Regions from separate parts of the Pseudoclavibacter chungangensis genome, predicted to be linked through region 2. Evidence: riboswitches for the same ligand, from Rfam matches in the RefSeq annotation. Region 2 holds a riboswitch; the other holds the start of a gene.
What was found. A riboswitch is a leader RNA that binds a small molecule or an ion and turns the genes downstream of it on or off. The one in region 2 is predicted to bind thiamine pyrophosphate.
Positions count from the first base shown of each region.

Region 1: another riboswitch for thiamine pyrophosphate. It lies ahead of HNR16_RS04840 (LLM class flavin-dependent oxidoreductase); the one in region 2 lies ahead of thiM (hydroxyethylthiazole kinase).

Region 1 is NZ_JACCFV010000001.1:1,082,039-1,089,227, reverse strand. It holds gene HNR16_RS04865 (CPBP family intramembrane glutamic endopeptidase) at 70-1,044, opposite strand; gene HNR16_RS04860 (sensor histidine kinase) at 1,190-2,347, shown strand; gene HNR16_RS04855 (response regulator transcription factor) at 2,344-2,967, shown strand; gene HNR16_RS04850 (cupin domain-containing protein) at 3,026-3,415, shown strand; gene HNR16_RS04845 (class I SAM-dependent methyltransferase) at 3,412-4,212, shown strand; gene HNR16_RS04840 (LLM class flavin-dependent oxidoreductase) at 4,246-5,568, opposite strand; TPP riboswitch at 5,649-5,744, opposite strand; gene HNR16_RS04835 (3-oxoacyl-ACP reductase) at 6,333-7,124, opposite strand.
Region 2 is NZ_JACCFV010000001.1:453,116-460,304, reverse strand. It holds gene HNR16_RS01980 (bifunctional hydroxymethylpyrimidine kinase/phosphomethylpyrimidine kinase) at 330-1,925, opposite strand; gene thiE (thiamine phosphate synthase) at 1,922-2,575, opposite strand; gene thiM (hydroxyethylthiazole kinase) at 2,572-3,384, opposite strand; TPP riboswitch at 3,376-3,468, opposite strand; gene HNR16_RS01965 (dihydrolipoyl dehydrogenase family protein) at 4,087-5,508, shown strand; gene HNR16_RS01960 (TetR/AcrR family transcriptional regulator) at 5,524-6,183, opposite strand; gene HNR16_RS01955 (iron-siderophore ABC transporter substrate-binding protein) at 6,311-7,189, shown strand, end outside.

The sequences.
Region 1 (7,189 bases), 630 kb from region 2:
GGCACGACCCATCGGATCGGTGGGGTGCGGCCGGGAATCGGCGGACGGTCCGATCCTAAATGAGCGCCGTTAGTTTTCAATGGGTGCGCCGGACGTCGCACGCACGGCGCCCCGTTCACGTCTCCGTCCGAGGCGGAGCACCGCGACACCGACGAGGACGAAGCCGAGGATCTGGCTCAGGAGCACGGTGCCGTCGTCGTTCGCCTCGAAGGGCACGAGCCGCAGGCCGATGTGCAGACCCCAGTGGATCCCGACGCTCCCCCAGACCGACCCCGTGACGTGGAAGAACGCGGCCGCCGCGAATCCGAAGGCCCCCGCCGCGAGCGCGTAGAGCGACCGCTCCCAGGCGCCCTCGGCGCTCGACTGCGAGACGAGGTGCAGCACTCCGAACAGGAGCGAGCTGAGGACGATGACGCCCCACGCCGGCATGCGGCCACGCAGCGCACTCATGAGGTGTCCGCGGAAGACGAGCTCCTCGGGGAACGCCTGGCTGCACAGCGCGTACACACAGCTCAGCACGAGGAGCAGCGTGAGCTCGCCGGGGCCGACGGTCTCGGGCGCCGTGAATCCCCACGCCCCACCCGCGAGGACCTGGCCGACGAGCGCCGACGCGGCGACGATCGCGAACGCCGCGAGCGCCGCGGGCACGACGAGCCACAGCCGGGAGACGGGCAGGATCCCGATGGTGCGGAACGGCAGGCGGGCGAGCCGGCGGAGCAGGAACACGACGAGGATCGCTGTCGCGCACATCGGCACGGCGATGCCGAATGCGAGGAACGACGCCGTGACCGGGGTGAGGTCGTCCCCCGCGAGCGGCGCGAGCAGGAACTGCGCGAGCATGCCCGCGGGGATCATGACGACGAGCGTGAGGACGCTCGAGACCGCGACGGTCACGGGATGCCGCCAGAAGCGCACCCGTCGTGTCGCGAGGTCCGTCGTGGCGGCGTCGTGGCCGGGAGCCGGCCGCGGCCGCCCGGCGGGGCCCGCGAGCGGCACCGAGTGCGCCCGCGCCGCATCCGTGTGAGATGTCCCGTGGTCCGACATGTCGTTCCTCCGTTTCGCCGGTCGAGCACCGTCCCTCGATCGTCCGTCGACACCGCCTCGCACCGCGCGTCCCGAACGGCACGCATCCGCATGACCAAGGTCACGACCTCGGTCCGCCGCGAGCGCCCCGACGTACATTCGCTCTATGTCGCATCGACCGCTCGGACGCGCGCACCCGCAGTACATCGACCTCGCCTTCGCGCTCACGCTGGCCCCGGCGGTCATCGACTTCCTCGTGCAGTCCGCCTGGTCGCTGCTGCCGCCACCGTGGCTCGGCGCCCTGAATCTGCTCGCGGTCGTGGGGCTGTGGTTCGTGCTGCGCTGGGACCGGCGCCGACCGGTCGTCGGCGTGGCACTCGCGATCCTGTTCGTGCTCGTCGCGCTCGCGCTCGGTCTGACCGCCTCGGCCGGTATGCACCTGTTCGTCCCATTGCTCGGTTTCGCGAACCTGTCGTTCGTGATCGGCCCCCGTGTCACGACCCTCGCGGTCGGTGGGGTCGTCCTCCTCCTTTCGGTGACGCAGTGGCTCGTGTTCGACGGGGAGCCGGGCACCGTGCTCGGCACGGGCCTGCTCATGACCGCGGGCGGCGGACTCGCCGTCGCGCTCGGGGCGACGGCCGCGCGCGCGGAGGGGGAACGCGACGAGGCGCTCGCGCTCGCCGCACGCATCCGCAAGCTCACGCTCGCCGAGGAACGCGCGCGGATGAGCCGCGAGATGCACGACTCGGTCGGCCACCACCTCACGGTCGCGACGATGTCGCTCGGTAACGCGTCGTTGCTGCGCGGCGGCGACGAGGAGGGCGCGTGGACGCAGATCGAGGGCGCTCGATCGAGCGTCGAGCGTGCGCTCAGCGAGACGCGCCTGTGGGTGCGCGCCCTTCGGCCGACGTCGCTCGACGAGCGCGGACTCGTCGGCGCGCTCCGAGCCCTCACCTCCTCCTCCGGGGGCATCGACGTCCGCCTCGACGTCGAGGGACCGGCAGACGAGCTCGCGGCCGAGGCGGCGCTCACCCTGTACCGGGCCGCGCAGGAGGGGGTCGCGAACGCGGTGCGCCATGCGGGCGCGAAGCGGGTGTCCGTCGCCGTGCGGGTCGACGGAACGGCGACCGAGTTGCTCGTGGTGGACGACGGCGTGCCCGCGCACGAGGTCGTCGAGGGATTCGGTCTCTCGGCCCTGCGCGAGCGGGCCGTCGCGCTCGGCGGCACCATGACCCTCACGCCCGGTTCCCCGGATCGGCCCGGCACGACCCTCCGCGTGCACGTCCCGTCCCACGACATCGACGCGACGGGGCGTGCCGGATGATCCGCGTCCTCGTCGTCGACGACCAGCCGCTCATCCGCGATGCCCTCCGCGTCATGCTCGGGACGACCGACGATCTGCGGGTCGTCGCCGACGCGGCCGACGGCCTCGGCGCCCTCGACGTGCTCCGATCCGTGGTCGTCGACGTCGCACTCGTCGACGCGCGCATGCCGGGACTCGACGGACCGGAGCTCATCGAGCGTCTGCGTGAGCCCCATCCGCGAGTGCCGTGCATCGTGCTCACGACGTTCGACGACGAGGAGCTGCTGCTCCGGGCGCTCGGCGCGGGCGCGAAGGGATACCTCCTGAAGGACGCATCACCGGGCGACATCGGCGACGCGGTCCGGCGCGTGCACGGGGGCGGGACGGTGCTCGGTTCGGTCCCCGCCGAACTCCTCGTCGCTCGAGTCCTCGCCTCACCCCGGGGCGGGCCGACGACAGCCCCTGATCTCACCGAGCGCGAGCGCGAGGTGCTCGACGCCCTGCTCGAGGGACTCTCCAACCGCGAGATCGCGCAGCGCCTGTTCCTCTCGACGGGCAGCGTGAAGAACGTCGTCACGAGCGTGCTGCGCAAGCACGGCGTGCGCGACCGGGCTCGCCTCATCGCGCACTACGCGCGCTGATCGGCGTCGCGTTGCCCAGGCAACGGCGCGACCCGACGCGCGCGCATAGATTCGGGGCATGACGAGCCCCGATGTGTCCCCCGTCGACCTCGCTGCACTCGGCACCGAGCTGCTCGACGCGGCACGCTCGGCCCCTGCACGACGGGCCGCCCGATCGGTTCACGCGGGCGAGCTGCTGCGACAGACGGTGCTCGCCCTGCTCGACGGGACGGCGCTCGGCGAGCACGAGAGCCCGCCGGAGGCGACGCTGCAGATGCTGCGCGGCCGGGTCGTGCTCGTCGGCGACGGACGGGAGTGGGACCTCGTGGCCGGCACGCTCATCGGCATCCCGCCGGAGCGGCACGCCGTGCGTGCGATCGAGGACAGCGTGTTCCTCCTCACGGTCCGGCACGAGGCGCCCGCGAGCGGGACGATCGCCGACACGACGCGAACGGGAGCGGAGCGATGACCGACGAGACGAGGGTGCCGTTCGAGGAACGCGCGGCGGCGAACACGCCGGGACACTGGCTCCTCGCGCGGCTCGGGAAGCGGGTCCTCCGCCCCGGCGGGCTCCGGCTCACGCGCCGCCTGCTCGCGCACGCCGACATCGCGGGGGCGGACGTCGTCGAGCTCGCGCCGGGGCTCGGCCGGACCGCGATCGACGTCATCGCCGCGCATCCGGGCTCGTACACGGGTGTGGAACGTGATCCGGACGCGGTGCGCCTGACGGCGCGCGCCGTCGGCGACGCGGGGCGCGTCGTCGAGGCCGATGCGGCCGAGACGGGGCTCCCGGCCGCAAGCGCGGATCTCGTGATCGGCGAGGCGATGCTCACGATGCAGTCCGAGCGCGGCAAGCACGCGATCGTCTCGGAGGCCGTTCGGCTGCTCCGGCCGGGCGGTCGCTACGCGATCCACGAGCTCGGCCTGCATCCGGACGACCTCGATCCGGACGTCACGAGCGCCCTCCAGCGGGACCTCGCCCGCACGATCAAGGTCAACGCCCGGCCGCTCACGGTCGCGGAGTGGCGCGCGCTGCTGGAAGGCGCCGGGCTCGTCGTCGAGTGGACGGGCAGCGAGCCGATGGCGCTCCTGCAGATGCGGCGGAACCTGGCCGACGAGGGGCTCGTCGGCACGCTGCGCATCCTCCGGAACGTGCTGCGCGACGCCGATGCACGGCGACGCGTGCTCGCGATGCGTCGCCTGTTCGCCGCGAACGAGGACCGGCTGCGCGGCGTCGCGCTCGGTGCGAGACGACCGGCACGCTGACGCGTCGGCGGGCGTTCCGCGCCCGACCGACCGTCAGCGCGGCGCGGGGAGCCCGAGCCGTTCGCGCAGCGTCGTCGCCCCGGCGTCCTCGGCGAGCGGGCGACGACCGCGTCGGCGCAGGATCGGGACGACGTGCTCGACGAACTCCTCGATGCCGCCGGGCAGGGTCGGCGGCATGAGATTGAATCCGTCCGCACCACCCGCGTCGACCCAGCGTTCGATCTCGTCCGCCACCTGCTCGGGCGTCCCGATGAAGGTCGCGTGTCCCCCGCCGGCCGCGAGGACGCCGAGGAGTTCACGGACCGTGGGGTTCCGGGTCGCCACGATCCTGAGCACGGTCGCGTAGCGTCCCTTCGGCCCCTCGAAGGACGAGAGCGGTGCGAGTTCGGGAACGGGCGCGTCGAGGTCCCACTCGCTCGTGTCCCGGCCGACGAAGAACGCCAGTTGGCGGAGGCTGTCCTCGACGGGCAGCAGCTCGTCGAGGGCACGACGCCGCTCGCGCGCCTCCCGCTCCGTCGACGCGACGTGCGTCACGAGTCCCGGCATCACGGCGATGCCGTCGGGGTCGCGGCCGAACGCGCTCGCTCGGCGACGGACGTCGTCGCGGAACTCCCGCGCCTGTTCGAGGTCCCACGCGACGGCGTAGATCCCTTCCGCGGAGCGGGCGGCGAGGTCTCGGCCCTGCTCCGACGCCCCCGCCTGGAACACGACGGGGTGTCCCTGCGGCGAGCTCGGGACGTTCAGCGGGCCGGCCACGTCGAACGCCTCGCCGTGATGGTCGATCGGACGCAGCGCGTGCGCGTCGACATACGAGCCGTGACGATCGGCGCGGATCGCGTCGCGCGGCCACGACCGCCACAGGCCGCGCAGCACCTCCACGAACTCCGCCGCCCGCGCATAGCGCTCCGCATGCGGTGGGAGCCGCTCCATGCCGTGGTTCCGCGCCTCGTCGTCGGTCATCGACGTGACGACGTTGATCCCGGCCCGACCGTGTGAGACGTGGTCGAGGCCGGCGAGCTGGCGGGCCGCGTGGAACGGATCCCAGAACGTGCTCGATACCGTCGTGATGAGTCCGATCCGTTCGGTCGCGGCCGCGATCGCCGCGAGGGTCGTGATCGGTTCGAGGAGCCAGAGCGGCCCCCGCGAGACCGCGCCGACGCCGAGCGCCTGGCCGTCGGCGAGGAAGAACGCGTCCAGGCCGCCCCGCTCGGCGGTGCGGGCAAGCTCCGTCCAGTAGCCGATGTCGCCGAGCCGTTCCACGCTCGAATCGGGCGCCCGCCAGGCCGCGGAATGGTGCCCGCAGCCGAATGCGAACAAGCCCAGTCGGATCGTGCGGCGTGCGTCGGTCGTCGTCATGGGCCGTGGTCCTCTCGGCGAGTGGCGAGGTCCGCCCGAGGTCTCGTCCGGCCGCGTGCGGCTCCGCCGCGACGGGTCCGACGACGATGCCCGGACATTCCCTTCGCCAGTACGAACTGGATCAGGTTCGACGGGTCTGTTCTCAGCCGTTCGCGACGGCACCCCGTGTCACTTCGGCCAGCATACGCACGCCCGGGCCGCCGCCGCACGGGCACATCCTCGCTCGGTGCGGCCAGGTGGTCTCAGGACGTCGCCGGGGTCCGGAGCGAGCTCGTCCCGTCGCGCCACATGGCGATCGGCAGGTCCGGCGTGTCGAAACCGGGCACCACACCGGTGCGCTCGAACCCGTGGCGCGCGTAGAGCCGGGCACTCCGCTCGGTCGACGCCTCGAGGTATGCCGCCGCCCGACCGACCGGCGCGTCGAGCCGTTCGGGTCGCGACTCGATGAGTGCCGAGCCGACACCCGTCCGCGGCCCTCGCCCGCGGTGCCGCCCACGGCCTCACCGATGACGGCGTCCGCATCGCATCGCATCGCATCGCATCGCATCGCATCGCATCGCATCGCATCGCATCGCATCGCATCGCATCGCATCGGCGAGCATCTCCGCAACGGCCTCGACATCCGTGTCGGTCGCGGCGTGACGGGATTCATGGCTCATCGTCGGGTCAAGTTCCGAGCTTCTCGAGCCCGTCGGCTGCACGCCCACTGAACCGTGGGCGTCCGCGACGCGGTCCGCACATCCGCCGATCGACACCCCGCGTCCTCAGTCGGCCACGAGCCCACCGTCCACGACGAGGTTCTGGCCCGTCACCGCGCGGGACCACGGTGACGCGAAGAAGAGGACGGCATCGGCGAACTCGGTCGGCGTCGTGACGCGGCGCAGCGGCGTGCTCGCCGCGATCGCATCGAACACGGCCGCGGGGGTCGCGGCGCTCGCGTCGGTCGTCCGCAGCAGCCCGCCGCTGACCATGTTGACCGTGATGCCGCGCGGCCCGAGATCCGATGCGAACGTGCGCGTGAGCGACAGGAGCGCCGCCTTGGCAGCGGTGTAGTCGTGATACGGCACGACGGGGTTCTGGAAGAGATTCGTGCCGATGTTGACGATCCGGCCGGACCCCGCCCGCTCGAAGCCGGACAGCGCCGACTGCACGGTGTTGAGGGCGCCCTCCACGGAGCCGGCGAACTGCGCGGCGAATGCACCGTAGGCGATCTCGTCGGCCTTCGCGCGGCCGTCCCCGTCGAACGAGAAGTCGACGAGCGCGTTGTTGATGACCGTCGTCACGGGACCGCCGAACGCGGATTCCCCCGCGGCGAACAGCGCCTCGACCTCGGCCCGGTCCCGCACGTCGCCGCGGACGGCGACGGCGCGTTCCGGGTGGGCCGCCGCGAGCGCCTCCGCCTCGTCGCGGCTCGCGTGGTAGTCGACCAAGACGCACGCGCCCGCGTCGAGGAACGCCTGGGAGATCGCGCGGCCGAGGCCGCGCGCACCGCCCGTGACGAGCACGATCTGCTCGTCGAGGGGAAGCGCCGTGGCGTGTGCGGTGGATTCGGTCATGGGTCGTCTGCCTTCCGGATGCGGCGGAAGCACCACCGACCGTCACGCACGCACCCGACCGCGGC
Region 2 (7,189 bases):
CCGGCGTCGGCGGCCCACACGGCGGGACGGCCGGGCCTGCCGCCCGCTCCCCCCGCCGGCACCCGTGGACCCGCCGCACGGGTGTCGCCGCCTCGTGCGATCCGCATGAACACGCGGAACCGGGCGGTGTCGCAGCGCGCTCCGCGATCGCCCGTCGGCGGCGACCGAGACCGCCCGCCGACCCCTCGACCGTCCGATCGGGGCAGAACGCCCGATCGCACCGGTCCGTGCGCGTCCGGCCGGGCGTGTCGGCCACCGGGACGGTGCCGTGGCGCTCGGGAACCCGTCATCCGCCGGGAGCGCCCCCGAGACGGCGCACGAACGGACCGTCAGTCGCTCGGCACCTGCAGCGGCGCCGCGAAGAACCGCAGCTCGTGTCGAGCCGAGACCTCGAACGCGCGTCGCATGCGTTCACGCTCCTCGCCGTCCACCGCCGCGGCGTGCCGCGTCACGATCTCGATCGCCGAACGCGTCGACGCGGCGAACGCCGGGTCGTCGTAGGTCGCGAGCCAGTCGCCGAACGGGTGGTCCGGACGTCGTCGCGCCGCGAGCCGCCGCCCGATGTCGTCGTACATCCAGAAGCACGGCAGGATCGCCGCGACGAGGCCCAGGTAGTCCCCCCGTGCGGCGAACGCGAGGAGGTGATCAACGTACGCCGAGGTCGTGTCGAACGGCTCCGCCGAGAAGAGCGACTCGTGCCCGACCCGGCCCGCGTGCAGCTCGGTCTCGGCCGCGATCGCCCCGTTCGCGCTCGCCGCCCAGAACGCCTGCTCCTCGGGCGTCGGCGCGAGCAGGCTCGCGGCCGCGAGCGCCCGCGCGTACTCGCGCAGGTAGAGCGCGTCCTGCGCGAGGTAGCGCACGAACGCCTCGCGATCGAGCGTGCCGTCACCGAGGTAGCGCACGAACGCGAGCTCGTCGGTCGCCGTGCGGATCGGTTCGATGCTCGCCCACCACGCGCGCTCCACCTCGGCCGCGCCAGGCGTGTTGCGGTCGCCGTCGGACGATGCGGGCTCCGCGGATGATCCGGGGATCACCCTATCGACGTGCGCGCCGAGCGGTCCGAGCGACCCCGCGGCGTCCCACAGCCCGACGAAGTGCGACACGGGGCCGCTGCCGCGCCCGACCGCGAGCGAGTCCGAGTCGCGCAGGGCCGCCGTCAGCCACCGCTTCGCCTCGCCGACGGCGGCGGGCCACGACCCGGTCCGCACGCGAAGCGTCGCGATCGCGGACGAGAGCGAACATCCCGTCCCGTGCGAATTCCGCGTGTCGACGCGGTCGGAGGTGAACTCGACGATCTCGCCGTCGGGCGCGACGAGCGCGTCGCGCGCGGCCGGCCCCTCGAGGTGGCCGCCCTTCGCGACTACGAGCACCCCATGGTCGGTGGCGAGCCGACGGGCCTGCTCGAGCAGTTCGTCCCATCCCGAGGCGGGCGGCGCCTCGACGAGGGCGGCGAGCTCCGGGACGTTGGGCGTCACGAGATCCACCTCGGCGAGGAGGGCCCGGATCGCCGCGACGGCCTCACCCGAGACGAGCGAGTCACCGCTCGCGGCGATCATCACCGGGTCGAGGACGACGAGCGGCGGACGCACCGCCGCGAGCCAGGCCGAAACGGCGGCGACGATGTGCTCGTCGAACAGCATGCCGATCTTGACGGCGTCGATCTCGACGTCGTCGCTCACGGCGTCGAGCTGCTCGACGAGGAACGCGGTCGGTGGAACGTGGATCGAGCGCACGCCCTGGGTGTTCTGCGCGACGAGTGCCGTGACGACGGCCATGCCGTACCCGCCGTTCGCGGCGATGCTCTTGAGGTCGGCCTGGATGCCCGCGCCGCCCGTCGGATCGGTGCCCGCGATGCTCAGCACCCGGGGCGGGGGTGCACCGGCATCGCGTCCCGTCGTGACGGCCGAGGTCGTCGCGTCGCTCATGCCGCCGCCTCCCAGACCCGACGCAGCTCCTCGGCGGCGGCCCGCGGGTCAGCTGCGGCGCAGATCCACGACACGACGGCCACGCCGTCGAGCCCGCCCGCGCGGAGCTCCGCGACGTCGCCGGGACGGATCCCGCCGATCGCGACGGCCGGCAGCGATGTTCCCCGGGCGAGGCGTGCGACCTCCTCGACCCCGATCCCCGCGGGTGCGTCGCGCTTCGACGCCGTGTCGCGCACGGCGCCGATACCGACGTAGTCGACGAGCGCACCGAGCGACGTCGCCTCGGCGAGCTCGGCGGGTGTCGCGGCGCTGAGCCCGAGCACGGCGTCGGGCCCGATGAGCGCCCGCGCATCGCGGGGGTGCAGATCGTCCTGCCCGAGGTGCACGCCCGCGAGCGCCGCACCGCGGGCTCGCGCCGCGAGAAAGACGTCCACGCGGTCGTTCACGAGCACGGGCACGTGCGCCGGCACCGCCGCCGCGACGGCGACGGCGAGATCGACGAACGCGCGCGCGGCGAGATCCTTGGCGCGCACCTGCACGCTCGTCACGCCGCCGGCGACGGCGAGCGCGACGGTGTCCGGCACCGTCCGGCCCGCGGCGGCGCACTGGTCCGGATCGGTCACGAGGTAGACGGCGAGATCGATGCTCACGACACACGTCCCGCCCGGACGATGTCGTCCGCCGTGAGCGCGTCGAGTGCATCGAGGAACGCGACGGCGAACGATCCGGGGCCGTTCGCGACCGCGGCCGCGAACTCGGCGGCGACCGCGTAGGCGGTGCAGGCCGCGACCGCGGCGTCGATCGGCCGCTCGGCGACCGCCGCGAACGCGGCGACGACGCCCCCGAGCGCACAGCCGCCACCCGTGACGCGGGTGAGGAGCGGATCGCCGTTCGCGATCCGGACGACGCTCTCGCCGTCGGTCACGAGATCGACGGGGCCGGAGACCGCGACGGCGCCACCCGTCGCGTTCGCGAGTGTGCGGGCCGCGTCGAGGGCGTCATCGACGTCCTGCTGCGAGTCGACGCCGCGCCCCGTCGCGGTCGCGCCCGCGAGCGCACTGATCTCGGAGGCGTTGCCGCGGATGATGGTCGGCCGTGCGGCGAGGAGCTCGGCGGCGAGCGCGGTCCGGACCGGCAGGGCACCCACCGCCACGGGGTCGAACACCCACGGCGTCCCGCCCGCGGTGGCGCCCGCCGCGGTCTCGAGCATCCCGAGGCGCTGCTCGCCGCTCGGCGTGCCGAGGTTCACGAGCGAGGCGGACGCGATGTCGCGAGCGAACAGTTCCGCCTCCCCCGGCACATCGGCCATGGCGGGGCTCGCACCGATCGCGAGGAGGGTGTTCGCCACGAAATTGACCGTGACGACGTTCGTGACGCACTGGACGAGCGGTGTCGTCCGGCGCACCTCCCCGAGCAACTCGGCGGCGGACGTGAGAACAGCAGATGGCGTACGCGTCATGCGCGACATCCCTTCGCTAGTACGAACTAGATCAGGTTCGACGGGTGTGATCTCAGCCCCGGTGGGGCACCCCGTGTCACTCTCCGCGGAAGGCTACCCGACTCGAGCGCCCGGCGACACCGCGACCGCCACCCACCCTGCAACCGCACCCCGCACTCCTCGGCCCTCGCACCGCCGTCCTCGCCCCTCGCACCACCGTCCTCGCCCCGCCGCGCGCCACGACGCCGCCCGCGCTCGCGTTCGCGCTCCGTCGAACAGCATCCAGCCGGGTTGTTGCTTCCGGGCCGCGGGCCCGGTAGCAACAACCCGGCTGGATCGCTCCGCGCGATGACGCGATGGTGGGAATCGGCGCCGCGATCGGGTGACGCGGTTGACGCTTGCTCGCGCGGGGAGGATCGTCGCACCCATGCGACCGAGACTCCTATCGTCCGCGACTTCGCGGCCCGCGCCGGGCACCACCGCCGATTCGCCGCGGTCCGTGCCGGACCGCGCGACCGACTCGTCACGGACCTCGCCGGACGCCACCGCCGATTCACCGCAGTCCACCCCGGACCGCATCTCCGACTCGCCGCAGCCTGTGCCGGAGCGCCCCGCCGCCGTCCTTCGGTCCGTGTCGGATCGTGCGTCCGCCGTGGTGCGGCACGCGCCGGGGCGTGCCGCCTGTGCGGGTCGGTGCGCCGACCGAGACGGGGCGTGGGCCGCATGAGCGCGCGCGAGGTCGACGTCATCATCATCGGCGCGGGACCCGTCGGCGAGAACGTCGCCGATCGCACGCGCGCCGCCGGGCTCGAGACGGTACTCGTCGAGCGCGAACTCGTCGGCGGCGAATGCTCGTACTGGGCGTGCATGCCGTCCAAGGCGCTCCTCGGTCCCGGCCGCCTGCTCGCCGCGGCGCGCGCGCTCCCCGGCGTCGCCGAGGCCGTGCGCGGCGGGCTCGACGTCGCCGCGGTCCTCGACCGCCGCGACGCGTTCACCTCGCACTGGTCCGACGCTGGCCAGGTCGACTGGGTCGAGGGCATCGGCGCCGAGCTCGTCCGCGGCACCGGGCGGATCGCGGGCGAGCGCACGGTCGAGGTCACCGGCGAGACGGGCGAGGTCACGACGTTGCGGGCGCGTGCCGCGGTCGTCGTCGCGACGGGCAGCACGGCACTCGTCCCCGACATCCCCGGACTCGCCGACATCGCACCGTGGACGAGTCGGGAGGCGACGAGCGCCCATACCGTGCCGAGCCGCCTCACCGTCGTGGGCGGCGGCGTCGTCGCGACCGAACTCGCGAGCGCGTTCGCCTCGCTCGGCAGCCGCGTGACGATGCTCGTCCGGCACGAGGTGCTGGGCGCGTTCGAGCCGTTCGCGCGCGAGCGCGTGACCGAGGGGCTGCGGGCCGCCGGCGTCGACGTCCGCACGGGTGTCGACATCCGTCACGTCGCTCGCACCGCCGATGGTGTGCACGTGACGACCGGCGACGGCGACATCGTGTCCGACGAGGTGCTCATCGCGACAGGTCGCGCGCCCGCGAGCGGCGACGTCGGCCTCGACTCGGTCGGCATCGCTCCCGGGGGCGCACTCGACGTCGACGACACGATGCTCGTCCCGGGCACCGACTGGCTCTACGGCGTCGGCGACGTGAACGGCCGCGCGCCGCTCACCCACCAGGGGAAGTACCAGGCCCGCGCGGCCGGTGACGCGATCGCCGCGCGGGCGGCGGGCCGCACACCCGACGACGCGCCGTGGGGTTTCGGCGTCGCGACGGCGGATCACGACGCGGTCCCGCAGGTCGTGTTCACCGACCCCGAGGTCGCCGCCGTCGGCCACACGGCCGCGTCGGCGGCGGACAAGGGGCGGCCCGTCCGAGTCGTCGACGTCGGGTTCTCGTCGGTCGCGGGCGCCGCACTCGAGGGCGATCGCGATCAGGGCGCCGCACGGCTCGTGATCGACCGCGAGCGCGACGTCGTGATCGGCGCGACCTTCGTGGGTCCGGCCGTCGCCGAGCTCGTGCACGCGGCCACGATCGCGATCGTCGGGGAGGTGCCCGTCGGCCGGCTCTGGCACGCGGTCCCCGCCTACCCCACGGTCAGCGAGATCTGGTTGCGCCTGCTCGAGGCGCTCGGCCGTCCGGAGGCCTGACACCGCCCTGGACCATCACGCGCCCGCACCGCGGGACGGCGCGGCGTCGTCTCGTTCCGGCGCGGACCGATCGGCGGTCGGCGCGCCGACGAGATCGTCGAGACGGGCGCCGAGCACACGGAGGGCACGCTCGAAGCCGTCGAGGTACGAGCCCATGTCCCCCGTGTCCCAGCTCTCGTTCGCGATGCGATGGGCGGCCGTGATCGCGGCCGCCCCGGCGCGGATCCCGACGTCGTCGGCCGGTGCGCCGGTGCGCTCCGCGAGCCACGCGGCGAGCCCGGCCTCGAGGTCACGGAGCGCGAGCAACCAGGCCGAGTACAGCGACGGCGTCTCGCGCAGGAGCGACACCCGGTCGCGATCGGTCTGCAGCTCGGCATCGCTCGACAGGAACCGGCGCACACAGTTCGACACCGCGGCCGTGACGGGAAGGTCGCGCGGTTCCCGCCGGAGCGCGTCGAGGAACGGCTCGAAGGTGCCCGGCGAGTGCTCGAAGACGATCGCCTCCTTGCTGCCGACGTAGCGGTACACGGTGCGCTCGGCGACGCCTGCGGCCCGCGCGATCTCGGCGATCGTCACCTCGTCGAAGCCGCGCTCCCGGAAGAGTGCGATCGCGTGCGTTCGAATGCGTCGCTGCATCTCGGCCGCGCGAATCTGCCAGCCGGGGCTCCGCGTCATCGGCACAGCGTAGCAGCGCGACGACACCCTGACATGGACTGCCACATTCACTTAGGCTGCCCTAATATGAAGCGCGTTCCCAACGCTCGCCACACGGCGAGGACGTGCGCCACCCACTGGAGAACCCATGCCACTGCGTCGAACCTCGCTCCTCGCTCCACCGCTCCTGCTCGCGCTGCTCCTCACCGCGTGCACCCCGGCGACGGGCGAGGACACGGCCGAAGCCGCGTGCCACGACGTCGAGCACGAGCTCGGTACCGCCTGCGTCCCCGACGACCCGCAGCGTGTCGTCGTGCTCGATCCGCTCATGACGCTGCCCACCCTCATCGAGCTCGACGTCCCCGTCGTCGGTGCGGCGAGCATCTACCCGGACGGCGCGGTGTTCCCCGACTACCTCGATCCGGCGGATCTCGAGGGCATCGAAGTCGTGGGCGGCATGCTCGATCCGAGTCCCGAGGCGATCGCAGCGCTCGACCCCGATCTCATCATCCTCGACGCCACGAACGGCGCGTCCTCCTTCGATCGCATGCAATCGATCGCACCCACCGTCGCGGTGCCCTACGCGTTCTACAACGACGCGTGGCTCGACGACGTCCGCTTCCTCGCCGGCGTCGTCGGGAAGTCGGCCGAGATCGACTCGGGCATCGCCGCCTACGAGACGCGCGCCGCCGAGGTCGCGTCATCGCTCGGGACGCGCGGCGGCGACCTCACGCTCACGCGCGTCGACGTCTACGAGGGGTCGCCGCTGTACTACCGCAGCGGGTGCACGTGGTTCGGCACCGTCCTCACGGATGCGGGCGTGACCCAACCGTCCTCACAGCAGCCCGACGACTGCACGATGTTCGACTACTCGACCGTCGTCGTGCCGCTGTCCCTCGAGGAGCTCTCCGTCGTGGACTCGGCGACGATCGTCGGCTACCAGCAGAAGACGGACGGCGTGAGCGCCGATGCGAGCCCGTTCACCGCGCTCGAGGGCAATGAGCTGTGGCAGGCGCTGCCCGCCGTG